DNA from 2 places in the Acidithiobacillus ferrivorans genome. Region 1 is predicted to be linked to the other one. Evidence: riboswitches for the same ligand, from Rfam matches in the RefSeq annotation. Region 1 holds a riboswitch; the other holds the start of a gene.
What was found. A riboswitch is a leader RNA that binds a small molecule or an ion and turns the genes downstream of it on or off. The one in region 1 is predicted to bind fluoride.

Region 1 (6,981 bases):
GTGGCCAACCCATCTCGAAGTGAAGCCATCGTGATGACGGCCACACGTCCGCCATCAGACTGAATTCCAACATTAGGATAATCGCGATGAATGCTGATAACGTAATTAACCCCGGCCAGGTGACGGTAGTTACGGTTACCTATGGTGACCGCCGACACTTGCTGGAACCGGTACTGCGGGCAACACTCGCACAAGAAGTGGGCAAGATCATCGTCGTTAATAACGGTGCATCCTGGAATGTGGATGCTTTGGCTAGCACGCTGGAATCTAAAGTGATCGTCCTCAATATGGACGGTAATGTGGGATCCGCAGGGGGTTTCTCTGCAGGTATTGCGCGAGCGATAGAGACCGACGGCGAGGTCATCTGGCTCCTGGATGACGACAATCTGCCTAATGCTGATTGTCTGAAGGAATTATTACACGCCACCAACCAATCTGACTCTGAATACTTTATTGCCTTGGCTGCTAGACCCAGGATGATTGCCAACCTTAATGCATCTGCAACCCAACATTTTTTTGAGAAAAAATCAAATTATTTTTTAGGAATCCATATTATTGACATTCCCAGGAAAATAATAAAATTATTATTTTCAAGCGATCCCAAACAACTCAGCGCAAAGTGCACAGATATAAACGTATGGACCGCGCCCTATGGGGGGCTGTTTTTCCACAAATCATTAGTCAACACCATTGGCCTGCCGAAGGCAGAATTGTGCCTGTATGTTGACGATTCAGAATATACTTGGCGGATGGTTCATCATGGCTATCCCATCCAGCTTATATGCAGAGCTACCATCAACGACATAGATGATTGGGAAGAGAGATCTCATGGAAAATTTGGCATGACGGCATGGTTGTCTGTTCCGTCATATCGATTTTACTATTTCATGAGGAACCAGATTTGGTTTACTTTCCATCAGGTATGCAAAAATAAATTTTTATTTTTGTTTAACGGACTAATATTTTTTATTGTTTTAGGCTCAGTAAGCATCTTTCAAGGAAAACCCCATGCGATCACCACTATGTACAATGCTGCATATGATGGGATTTTCTCAAGACTCGGAGAAAGCTACAAATACCCACTTCCTGGCAACATGAAAAACCATTAGTTAACAATTAAATAAGATACAGTTATGAATAAATAACGGCAATTATCCATGGCCTTGTTTGCAACCAACTGTATAACATTGTAACCACCAACAAACAATTCAGAATAGATAATTATTTAATAAAAATTAATAACCAGAAATCCACAGAAAATATATCGCACAAAATATCTAAATAATTTGCTCCGTCTCAAAAACTGCAATGCCATTACCAGCGCGGCTGGGGAGGGGTTTCATGAAGGCGGATCATAGGTGGGAGATCGCAACACGGAAAATAACACCCACTTGGCTTAAGACTCTGGTTTATCGAACGGTTTTTCCCATACCGACCACGCTACAATCCAACGCTAAAGGTTGCCATGAAAACCTCCAACCATTCGCCCTCGCCTAAAAGGTCAATGAAAACTGTCATAAAATCATGGATGCGCGCTTTATTGGCAAACCCGAATGTCATTGCCATCGCTCGCAACATGTTGCGCCTATTTCCAGCACTGGAAGAAGAGGTACGAGTATGGGTTTATTTATTTAAAAAATATACCCTTCGTACCCGCCACGCACCACTCTTGGCAGAAAGCCATCGGACGCAACCAAGTTTTATTCCCGAAGAACATCAACTATTGGTAGACATATCGGGCCTGATATTGCGTGATGTACATACCGGCGTGCACCGAGTCGTGCGCAGCATCTTACAAGAACTCCTGCGCCATCCACCTTCACGCTATGTTGTAGAACCAGTTTATGCCGATGGGACAGGCCAACTTTGGTATGCACGAAAATTTCGCAACATCCTAATGGGCAAGGAACCCACCGATCCTGAAGAATCTCTGGTGCTCCTTCAGGCAGGAGATGTGTTTTTTTGCCCTGACCTGTACCTAGACTATCCCTTTCCGGCATTATCGGCCCTGCAACAGCGCGGATTACGGATTGTGTTTACTATCTACGATATCATTGGCCTGAGTGATCCATGGCTTTTCCCTAGAGCCTACAACCTCGCCTTCACCGACTGGCTCGCTGGCGTGATGACGGTGGCCGACGCCATCGTCTGCGACTCCCGCTCTGTTGCTGACGAAGTAAAAAATTGGTTGCAGCAACACCCCGATGCGCGGCAGGCGCCTCTGCCCATAGGCTATTTCCAACTTGGTGCGAACCTGGAGGCCAGTAAACCCACTGAAGGCGTAAACGCGAATGAGGCAATGTTGCTGACGCAACTACGCGAGCGACCCACCCTCCTCATGGTCGGCACCGTAGAAGCGCGCAAAGGCCACGCCCCGGCACTCGATGCGCTGGAAATGCTCTGGAAAGAGGGCACGGACATCAATCTCGTCATCGTCGGGAAGGAAGGCTGGCGCAGCCACGACCTGGTCCGCCGTCTGCGCCGCCATCCCCAGCGCAACAAGCAACTGTTCTGGCTGGAAAAGGCCAGCGATGCCCTGCTCATGCAGCTTTACGCCCAATCGACGGCCTTACTGGCCGCCTCCTTCGCCGAAGGCTTCGGTCTGCCGCTCATCGAAGCGGCCCATTACGGCCTGCCCGTCATCGCCCGCGATATCCCGGTTTTTCATGAGGTGGCGGGCGATTTCGCCTTTTACTTCCCCAACAGCGATAGCGCCGCCTTGGCCGACAGCCTCCGCCACTGGCTCCAGCTCCACGCCGAGGGCCAAGCCCCTCGCTCCGCCGACATGCCCTACCTCACCTGGGCGCAAAGCACCCAGCAGCTCCTGAAGGTGATCCTGGAAGACCACTGGTACACCACCTATCAGCCCGCAGATGCGCGGGAGACCCCCAGCGCTAAATAATGCGTGCGAGATTTTTTCTACCCCTGGTGTTTTGTGTATGACACCCCAGCCGAATCATTTCGCAAGCGAGCAATCCTTGTTTCGTTGCAAGCTATGGTCAATGCCATCACTTAACCCGCCAATAATGCTTTGAGATCCCTGTTTATGCCGCGTGGCCGTGCAGGGCACGAATCGCCGCATGGGGATCCACAGCCACGATCTGCAAAAGCGCCCTAGCTGGCCCTGCCGGACGTACCCGCTTCTGCTCCCAATTCTGCAAGGTCTTGAGCTTGACCCCGATCATCAGGGCGAACTGCGACTGAGAAAGCCCTGTGGTTTCACGGATAGCCTTCACATCAGGATCCGGAATGCGGGTCGTCCGCCCGTTATCATCCTCGCCGCGCATATGACGGCCCATCCAGCGCACACTATCCAGCAGTTCGTCAAATCCTTGCTCATCCATGATGTAACTCCTGCTCAACGAGCTTTCCTAGCTGACGGATTTGCTCCTGCGTTAGATCTGACCCTTGCCCGTCCACCAGTAGTAGATCACGCGAATCCCTCCACGCTTTCCCCTGCCTTCGACTCCCCACCGCACCTTGCGTAGACCACCGCCATGGGGAATCACCACGCCCAATGCGGGGTTCTCTACCAATGCATTTTGCATGGCTCGGTATCCCTCATCATCGAGGATGGCCACGATGGCTTTGGTGAATACGGGTGACTCGACGATGACCATGTAGTTATCATACGCTGCAAGCGTATGGTGGGCAAGATTTGATGCGGGAAGCCGAAACAAGCCTTCTGCACGCGCTCCTCACCTCAGCCCGCGGATGCGCGGGAGACCACCAACGCTGAATAACGCGTGCAAAACTTTTTCTACTAAATACGGTTGAACAAGGCCGTTCAGAGCTTGCCCTCTGCCGACCTCGCGGCATTCTGGCGTGGGTTCGCTGAATTTGACGCGGCGACCTGGGATACGCAGATTGAGGTCAATGCGACAACAGGTTAGACTGGGCGGGTTGCTGGGAGAAGCGCTCGCCGAGTAGCACAGCGGCACGGTACGCGAGATTTGAGGTACTTCACATCCATCTGAAACAAAACCCTGGGTACCCATCATTAATGTCATTGGCGATGATTATTGCCGGACAAATCCACATACGGTATGAAGTATCGCGATGCTTAGCGACTTATACGAAGCCAGTGTAACCCCACCGGGAGCTGATCATGTTCTCCCGGAATAGTGCCGCCAGCCGATTCTTTGGACTGAAGGCATTCACGATTTTTCTGCTGGCACTGCTGTTCTTCGGCTGTGGCATTGGCAATACCAGTCTTTGGAACATCGACGAACCCATCTATGCCCAGTCGCTGAAGGACCAGATTGCCCAGCACAATCTGGTGGTCCCGACCTTCAATGCGCGGCTGATGCCTGACAAACCCGCACTCAATTACTGGCTCATGTGGACCGGCGTCAAGGTGCTGGGCTTGAACTCCTGGGGTTTACGGATGGGTTCCGCTGTCGTCGGGGCCTTGCTGATCCTCTATCTGATCATGGCCCTGCGGCGTCTGTATGGTGAAAATATTGCGTTGATCGGCGGCCTGCTGACGGCCACGGCGCTGCACAGCACGGTGATTTTCCGCGGCGCCACACCGGACCCCCTCCTCATCCTGACGGTCACCATTGCCCTGCTGAGTTATCTGCGCGGATACCTGTTCCCGGATATCCGCAGCCGCGAACTGCTCATCACCTATGCCGCCATGGCCTTCGCCACCCTGGATAAAGGCCCCATCGGCTTCCTGCTACCGGGCCTGATTATCGTGCTGTTTTTGTTGCTGCGCCGGGAGCTGTCCTTTCTCTGGCGGGAAGGTCGGCTGGACTGGGGGATACCGCTTTTTCTGCTTATTATGCTGCCCTGGTATCTTGCCGTGGGCGTCGAAACCCACTGGGCCTGGGATCGCGCCTTCATCTTCAAGCAGAATATCGGTCGCTTTGATGACAGCATGCAGGGGCACCGCGGCCCCTGGGTGTATTATCCGATCAGCACTTTTCTCGGGATGCTGCCCTGGTCGATCTTTTTACCGCAGGTTTTTCGGGATATCTGGCTTTCCCGCCAGCACTTTTTACGCAGCCAGCCGAAGACGCTTTTTCTGCTGGTCTGGGCGACGGCGTGGATCGGCTTTTTTACCCTGTCTGCAACCAAGCTCCCCAATTATGTCTGGGAAGCCTACCCGCCGCTCTTCATTCTGCTGGCCGCTTATTTTGAGAAAGTCCGCGTTGCCGCCACGCAGCCCGCGCGCTGGGGAATGGCGGCCTCTCTCGGGGTGCTGTTTCTCATCGGGCTGGCACTGAGTGTCTTCGCCGCCTGGGTGGTGCCTTTGCGCGAGCCGCAGCTACCGGGCATGGTGGAGATCGGGATACCTTATATGCTGGCAGCAGCGGTCGCCCTCGTGCTGCTCCGGCGGCAACGCTGGCCGCAGGCTGGAGTCACCCTGGCTGGCGGCAGTGTGGCGCTGGCGGCACTGCTGGTTTTCGTCATCACCCCGCCCATTAACGCCGTGAAACCCGCACGGGCGATGGGGCAACGCATTGCTGCCCTGCAGGGCCCGCAGCCCTACCGGCTCGCCTCCTGGCAGTGGTTTCAGCCGAATTTTCTGTTTTATGCCGGGCGCGGCAACATGCCCATCCGGCATCTGCGGGCATTGACGGAGTTACCTGCGGTCCTCGGCCCGGAGCCTCTTTATCTGGTTTGTCCGGCCAGTGATATACCTGCCGTTCGCGCCGCAGTGCCCGCCGCCTATCAGCAGCAAACCATCATGATACGATACGAAATCTACAATCACACGGATATCGCGCTCCTCCGCATCAGCGCACGGCAGGAAACATCTTGACCTCCATAACGCGCCAAACTACCATAAATAAAACATGTGGTGATGGAGTCCACCCGATAACCGCCTTTATAGGCTAATGACTGCTACTGATCCTGATCGCAAGGTCGGGCCGTGGAGCGTCATGGAAACCATATAAAGGGGAAGACATGTTCGGCGATATCGTCCTGCAGTGTGGACAAGTCTTGACGGTGCTTTTGTTGTCACCGCTTTTGCACGGCTTCATGGTCACCATGGAAGAGCGCGTTCAGCGCGGACAGGGGCCGTCCATATTCCAGCCCTATCGGGATCTCTGGAAACTATTTCACAAAACCCTGCTGATACCGGAATCCGCATCCTGGGTGTTTTTCTGGGCGCCGGTGGTGGCTTTTACCGCTATGCTCATCGTGCCGATGCTGATTCCGGTGCTGACCAATTTCCCCCTGCCGCTCTCGGACATGGGCGATATCCTCGGCGGCGGCCTGATTCTGACCCTCGGTGGCTTTTTCATCCTGCTGGCCGGGCTGGATACGGGTCAGCCCTTTGGTGGACTGGGTTCCAGCCGGGCGGTTATGCTCGCCATCCTCGCCGAGCCGACCCTGATCCTGGTCTTTGTGGGTATCACCTTTCTCGATCACTCCATGCTGCCTTTCGTCGCCAATCACCTGCTGGCACAGCATCCGGCAGCCTACTGGAGCCCGGCGCATATTTTTCTGATCTTCGCTTTTTTCATCCTGCTGACGGTGGAAACGGACCGCCTGCCCATCCACTCCACCATCCCTTACGAAATTTACATGATCGACGAGGCGCGAATTCTGGAGTATTCCGGGCCATTGCTGGCCCTGCTCAAATGGGCGGGCTGGATGAAGCAGTTTTTACTCTACACCATTTTCCTCAATGTCTTTTTCTTTCCGTGGGGATTGTCCACGACGGGCAGTCTGGGTTCAGTGCTGCTGGCGTTGCTTATCATACTGGCCAAATATGGCGCGGTGGGGCTGGTGATGGTGGCCGTGGATACGCTGCAGTCGCGACTACGCTTCTATCGTTATCAGGAGCCGCTGGCGCTGTCTTTTCTCTTTGCCGTGCTGGCCATCGTGGCTGACCAGCTTTAGGAGGGTGCGATGCTGATCTTTCATCTCGGTCCCCTGGCTACGTCCCTGTTCAGTCTGCTGGCGATTCTGGCGCTGGTGCTGTCCTTTGTGATGCTGGCATCTCATTGGCTGAAGAATCATGTT
Region 2 (6,981 bases), 240 kb from region 1:
TGCCTGCGGCGCTGTCTACCGGAATGCGTCCCTCATCCGCGAGAATGAGCAGGAAAAAGGCGAGAATCACCAGTAAGTGCGAAGGTTGCAGCATGCTGCCCCACGATGCCCCCCAGGTGGCATTCACAAAATAGGGGATGGTGCTGTTCGCCACATAGGACACACTAAAAAACACCATGATGAACACCGGTTCGGCCAAAAAACCGACCATGTGGGTGCGGCTGGCGCCCACCGCAGCGTAGACATTGCCCGTGTCCATGCCCGCCAGCGCGACAAAAAACCCGGAAACAGCCATCAGAAAGCCCACCGCGACCATATCCCCCATGAAGGCAAAAAAGAGGGGGTAGGCAGTCAGCGCCGGAATCAGCAGCACCACAAACATCGGCATGACAAAAGCGATAATCGGCGCAAAACGGAAAACCCAGGTGGACTCCTCGGAGATGACTTCATCCTTGCCGAACAGCTTCCAGATATCCCGGTAGGTCTGCCAGATGCTGGGTCCGCGTTTGCCCTGAATGATTTCTTCCAGGCGATGTAGCACACCTTCGACCAAGGGGGCGAAAATCAGCAAAAAAGCGACCTGTGCGAGGTTTAACGCGAAACGCGTCCCCAGTGCTGTCATGGGTGTCTCCTGCTGATCACGAGAAACCCACCTTGTAGCCCAGCACTGCCAGCACATTGCCAATGCCCATCAGTCCCAGCGCCCACTTCCAGCGCGCGCCCTGTACCCAGTAACCAAGTACCAGACCTACACCCATCAGGGTGAGATTAGCCGCAACAAGCGGTAGAAAAATCAGTCGCGGAAAGAGTACGGCCAGGGCCAACGGTATGGCCGCCCCGCCGAAACTGCTGGCGGTTGCAAGGCTCGCCATAAACCAGGAGTTACGCAAGGTTTGCAGGCCCAGGTCGCTTTTTTGCAGAGCATGGGCAGAAGCCATATTCAGTTGCTTCGCCATGCGTACCAGATCATTACGCAGCCCGGCGTATTCCGCTACCCATAGGGGTAAGAAGCCTGATGCAGAGGTGATAATGCCAATACGAAAGGCCTGCCAGACGTCGATGCCGCCCGTCATCATCTTTTGACTGGCGAGCACGAGCGCCGTGCATGTTCCGTCGGCAAGGCCAAGTACTATGGGAAATATTTCCCGGCGCGATATTTTCATTTGCTAGCCCGTCGCCGGTAATCGACCATGCGATTGCCGACGACAATTTCCTCGACACCATGCACGGCGGCACCACTTTTTTCGATGGCCGCGAGCAATCCGATATAATCGATATTGTCACCTTCCACATTGATCAGTGTGCCGACTGTTTCCTGATCGACTTCTTCCACCGAAATGTTAAAACCCTCCACACCGCTGACTTTTTCGATAGCGGCGGCAATATCGAACAGACTGGGCTGAGCAAAAGCCTTATCAACATCCAGTACGAGCCTTCTGATACGCATTTTATAAAGTGCTCCCTGTGATTCTAATGTGGCCGTCCCATATGGACGGCGCGGACCACCCACTCAATATCTTCGACAATATTCTCAGGTTCACAGGGCGTCCGATAATGACCAATCAACAGGCAGGGCTCAGCAGTGCCAGGGCCGGACAGTACGGAATCCTTCACAGGCACAACATGGGCTGATCCGTTGTGGCATATCCACAGCGCTACGCCGATACGCGGGTATTCACTGGCTTTACGGACGACGCGCTCTGCCAGTGCATCCACTGACTGTTTAAGTCGAATGACCATCGTTATCTGCTCCCTTTGCCAGCAGTTCTCCTGCAGCAACGCGTATTGCATGGGCTTCATGTTGCTGTAATTGCCGTAAGGCAGCGGTTTTCTCGGCGCCGTCCGGCAGTTTGGCTATGGCCTCGACAACGGCCATTCCCTGCACCACATCAATAGGCCAGTTCATGGCGCATTCCGCCAGCGGCCCTGCCGCACCGTCACGTCTGTGATTCTGCAAGCTGAGAATAGCTCCCATCCGTACTTCGGAATGGGGATTTTTCAGCGCCCAGATCAAGCGGTTGTAGTACGGTGTGTGACGTTCCCAGCCCTCAACATCTTGCCCGCAGGTCGGACAGATGATTGAGCCGATGGGCATTTCCGCATAACAGAGCGGGCAGTAATGATGGTTCATTCGCAGCCGCAATCGGCTTCCCAGCGCAGAATATGGCCTGGTGGCACCAATTCCCGCAGGTGCGGCATCACGATGTCCACCGTCTCTGGTTCATCAAAAAATTCCAGCACCAGCGGCAGATGGACGTTGAAATGCATAATGTCATCAGCAAAAACCTCGCCTTTGCTGCCAAAACCCGCGATACCGCGAAAGGCGGTAACACCACGCACCTTGTACTGATCATGGAGCATGCGGAAAATATCTTGCATAAGATTGTGTCCGCTATGCTTGTCACCTTCTTTAATGTAAATACGTACTACAGATACGGTTGTCATGAGTCACCTCTCAAATACTGCGCGAAACCCAGGCACCGGAAAAAGTCGCACCCAGACATAAAACCATTGTCGAAAATACATAGATGAGGCCCTTAACCGGCTCGCCATTTTCAAAAAGTACCAGTGTTTCCACAGAAAAAGTCGAAAAAGTGGTGTAGGTGCCTAATCCGCCAGTAAGTATGCCTGTGCGTAATTCTGGACTCACAGAGATACGATCCAAGGTCTCAAAAAACAGAAACCCCATGAGAAAACAGCCCATCACATTGATACTCAGAATCGCCCATGGAAAATTACGGCCAAACACGGTCTGCACCAGCAAATTCTGACCATAGCGCGCCCAGACGCCAATCAAGGCAAAAAAAGTAACATATCCGAATGTTGCGAACATCCTTACTCCTTCCTATTACAAATAAAAGACGCTGCCCAAAATGACGATCAACAGTATCCCGATATAAGCGAGATAGGCGTTGAGTGAGCCATTTTGCAAGGTCAGACCAATCCGGTCGCTGAGATTCTGCACCAGGCGTACTGCCGGGCGAAACAACCAGGGTCCAAAGACGGGGGCCTGACTGTAATTGAAGTGCACCTCATGAACGAAATAATGGCGGTCCGTATGGCTTTTTTCGGTATTGGTGCTGGGCCGGTACACAAAGCTATAAAATTCCCGCAGTGCATTGGAAAAAGCCAGCGCAGTCACCGCATTGTCCGCCGGTATCCGGCGCAGGCCGTGACCCCATACGGGTACCCGGCGGCGGCCGTGACTGTGCTGGCTCCAGCCCAGCAAACCCAGGGGAATCAGTGCCAGTAATACTCCCATGAGCAGCAACAAAGGGGGCGAAATAAAGGCGAAATGAGGAGTCAATGGCACCAGTATCGGGCCGCGCACCATGGCGGCCACAGCGGCGGGAACGGCGGGCCAGCCGTCCCGGACCAGTGCCGCTAATGTCCAGGGCAGCGCCACGGCATAGGCCAGCACCAAAAGACCCAGACCCAGAAGCGGCCAGCGGCCCGTGACTTCGGTCGGGTTTTCCTCCCGTCCCAGCAGGCCGATGCCGAAGACTTTGACCATGGTCGCCAGGGCAATGGCAGCGGTCAGGGCCAGGCCAGCACCGCTCAGCGCCAGCGCTACCCGGGCGGCAGAAGAAGTCAGATGGAAATCCTGAAACACGGTTTGAAAGAGGTACCATTCGCTGGCAAAACCCGCCATGGGCGGCATGGCGGCGAGACTCATGGCCCCGAACAGGGCGCCGATGCCTAAAGTCCAAGGGGCGAGGGCCAGTACCCGGCTCTGCGCGATCTGATAGTTGCCGCGCACCGCCGCCACCCGATCGGCGCTGAGCATCATGGCACCCTTGGCCAGACTATGGCCGCCGAGATGAATCAGGCCTACCGTCCAGGCCAGAGTCGTCAGCATGGACAGGCCGTCGGCCCGGAACAGGGAGGCGGCACCCAGCGCGACCACCGCCAGCCCCGCATTTTCCGCCGTAGAAAATGCCAGCAGGCGTCGCCAGTCTTCCTGTTGAAAGGCGTAGAGAATAGCGAGGATGGCGGATACCGTCCCCAGGGCCACCAGCAGAATGCCCACACCGGTGGCGGCGCTGACCGGCAACCAGTCGAGCATGGCCCGTCCCAGGGCGAAATACGCGACGTTCAGCACAATGCCGGAAAGCAGTGCCCCCGAAGCACCACTGCCACTCCCGTAAGCACCCGGATACCATTCGTAAAAGGGCAGGATGCCGAGCTTGGCGCCGAAGCCGATGATAAACAGCACCGCCACTCCGAAGGCCGCCGTGCCATAAGTGGACCAGCTCGCTGCCCAGACGGCAAACTGCGTATCGCTCGCGCCGAGCAGCACCAGGCAGAGCAACAACGCCACCGCGCCGATTTCCAACAGGGCCAGCATATAGAGACTGGCCTGCCCGCCGCGTTGGGTTTCCTGCAGGCCGACCACCGAGGGTCAGAATCAGGCCGCCGCCGAGGATATCCCCCATATCGGACAGGGGCAGCGGGAAATTGGTCAGCACCGGAATCAGCATCAGCACGATGAGCATGGCGGTAAAAGCCACCACCGGCGCCCAGAAAAACACCCAGGACGCAGATTCCAGTATCAGCAGGGTTTTGTGGAAGAGTTTCCAGAGATCCCGATAGGGCTGGAATATGGACGGCCCTTGTCCGCGCTGAACGCGCTCTTCCATGGTGACAACGAAGCCGTGCAAGAGCGGTGATAACCATATCACCGTCAAGACTTGTCCACACTGCAAGACGATATCGCCGAGCATGCCTCCCCCTTTATATAGGTTTCCAACTCCCCACCGCCCGACCTTGCGATCAGGATCAGTAGCAGTCATTAGCCTATAAAGGCGGTTATTGGGCGGACTCCATCGCCACTCATGTTAATTATAGTAGTAAAGCGTGATGGCTAGGTCAAGCAGTTAAAAGTAATTAAAAAATAACATTTTTACAATCATTATAGTGCTTCGGTCGGTTGAGCCGTTACTCGCACGTTCGGGTGCTTTTCGGAACTGGGTCTCCATAGATAGTGATGATGACATGCTGCGCGAGATTCACAGTGCAGTTGACCTATCGCAACTAACCCATGTTTGACACTCTACTAATTTTTCTCGTTTACTACCGATAGCCGCGACACGCAAGATCGGCGAGACAGGAGCATTTATGGACAGCCGTATTGAAGATATCATCGCCCGCGAAATTTTGGACTCACGGGGTAATCCCACGGTGGAAGTAGAAGTATTCCTGGCCGACGGCAGCCGCGCCCGGGCGGCAGTACCTTCCGGTGCCTCCACCGGCAGCAGGGAAGCAGCAGAGTTGCGCGACGGCGATCCGCGTCGCTATGACGGCAAGGGTGTGGAAAAAGTCATTCGGAACATTGAAGAAATCATCGCCCCGGACCTGCAGTATCTGAATGTCCGGGAACAGAAGGCCATCGACGACACCCTTATCGGACTGGACGGCACCGACAACAAAAGTCGGCTTGGCGCCAATGCCCTGCTCGGCGTCTCCATGGCCTGCGCCCGCGCTGCGGCCAACTACAGCGATCTGCCCCTCTACGCCTATCTGGGCGGCCCAGGCGCCACCCGCCTGCCGGTCCCCTGTTTCAACGTACTCAATGGTGGCGTTCACGCCCACTGGCAAGGCGCCGACTTCCAGGAGTGCATGCTGGTGCCCTATGGCGCGAACACATTCCGTGAAGCCCTGCGTTGGGGGGCGGAAATCTATCACGCCCTGCAGGCCATCCTGCTGGAGAAACATCTCTCCGTCGGCGTCGGTGATGAAGGCGGTTTTGCGCCGATGGTGTCCTCCAACCATGAATCCTATGATCTATTGCTGGACGCCATCCGTAAGGCTGGGTTTGAACCGGGCCGGGACGCCGGCATCGCCATCGACCCCGCATCCTCGGAGTTTTTCAAGGACGGCGTCTATCAGCTACGTACCGAGAAGCGGGCCATCAGCAGTGTGGAGATGGTGGCCTACTACGAAGAAATCGTCCGCAATTATCCGGTGGTTCTGCTGGAAGATGGCCTCGCGGAGAACGACTGGGAGAGCTGGAAGTTGCTGAATGAGAAGCTCGGTGGCGTCATCGAACTGGTTGGCGACGACATCTTCTGTACCAACCCCAAAATCATCACCCGCGCCATGGAAGACAATATTGCCAACGCCACCCTCATCAAACTCAATCAGATCGGTACGGTGACCGAGACCATCACCGCCACACGGCTGGCGCAATATCACGGCTGGGGGGCCTTTGTCTCGCATCGCTCCGGCGAAACCACCGACGATTTCATCGCCGACCTCACCGTCGCCCTGGATACGGGGCATCTGAAGTCGGGTGCTCCGGCGCGTGGCGAACGGGTGGCCAAGTACAACCAGTTGCTGCGTATCGAGGAAGAACTGGGCAGCGCTGCCAGCTTCGCTGGTAAACACGCGTTTTGCCGACCGGTCCGTTTCTGAGCACGTCCCGTACAAGTATCTGTACCAGTGGCCAGGCGGACTTCAAGTGCAGGGCAGCTCGAAAAACCTTTCCATTTCGATTGTAAGGAACGCCTGAAAACCCGCTGGGCGCAACTGGAAGCCCTAGTGGGTGCGCCGAAAAGGGTCGAGCAGATTGCCGCCGATATTCTGGATCACTGGGAAAAGCGCAAGAGCATCCTGTCCGGTAAGGCCATGATCGTCGCCATGAGCCGCCGAATCGCCGTGGAACTCTATAATGCCATCACCAAACTGCGTCCAGACTGGCACAGCGATGACGACACCCAGGGCCGCATCAAGGTGGTTATGACCGGAAACGCCAGCGATCCCATCGAATGGAAGCAACACATCCGCACCAAAAGAGGTTGTGAGGATATTGGCGACCGCCTGAAAGATCCCGATGACCCCCCTGCCGGGGTGCAACCCCTAGAGATCGTCATCGTGCGGGATATGTGGCTGACAGGATTCGACGCCCCGGCCCTGAACACCCTCTATGTGGACAAGCCCATGCGTGGGCACAGCCTCATTCAGGCCATCGCACGGGTCAAT

Region 2: it holds a riboswitch for fluoride, as region 1 does, so the genes downstream of both, H2515_RS16225 (respiratory chain complex I subunit 1 family protein) here and H2515_RS00660 (respiratory chain complex I subunit 1 family protein) in region 1, are expected to answer to the same signal.

What each region holds. Positions count from the first base shown of each region.
Region 1 is NZ_CP059488.1:153,693-160,673, reverse strand. It holds gene H2515_RS00690 (class I SAM-dependent methyltransferase) at 1-63, shown strand, start outside; gene H2515_RS00685 (glycosyltransferase) at 87-1,109, shown strand; gene H2515_RS00680 (glycosyltransferase family 4 protein) at 1,898-2,902, shown strand; gene H2515_RS00675 (helix-turn-helix domain-containing protein) at 3,045-3,344, opposite strand; gene H2515_RS00670 (hypothetical protein) at 3,396-3,680, opposite strand; gene H2515_RS00665 (ArnT family glycosyltransferase) at 4,109-5,770, shown strand; fluoride riboswitch at 5,800-5,863, shown strand; gene H2515_RS00660 (respiratory chain complex I subunit 1 family protein) at 5,917-6,858, shown strand; gene H2515_RS00655 (hydrogenase) at 6,868-6,981, shown strand, end outside.
Region 2 is NZ_CP059488.1:3,072,122-3,079,102, forward strand. It holds gene H2515_RS15420 (respiratory chain complex I subunit 1 family protein) at 1-622, opposite strand, end outside; gene H2515_RS15425 (hypothetical protein) at 639-1,163, opposite strand; gene H2515_RS15430 (DUF211 domain-containing protein) at 1,160-1,447, opposite strand; gene H2515_RS15435 (hypothetical protein) at 1,471-1,740, opposite strand; gene H2515_RS15440 (HEAT repeat domain-containing protein) at 1,724-2,131, opposite strand; gene H2515_RS15445 (DUF190 domain-containing protein) at 2,128-2,445, opposite strand; gene H2515_RS15450 (fluoride efflux transporter FluC) at 2,456-2,833, opposite strand; gene H2515_RS15455 (proton-conducting transporter transmembrane domain-containing protein) at 2,849-4,396, opposite strand; partial or broken gene H2515_RS16225 (respiratory chain complex I subunit 1 family protein) at 4,506-4,604, opposite strand; fluoride riboswitch at 4,777-4,840, opposite strand; gene eno (phosphopyruvate hydratase) at 5,119-6,414, shown strand; gene H2515_RS15470 (type I restriction endonuclease subunit R) at 6,442-6,981, shown strand, end outside.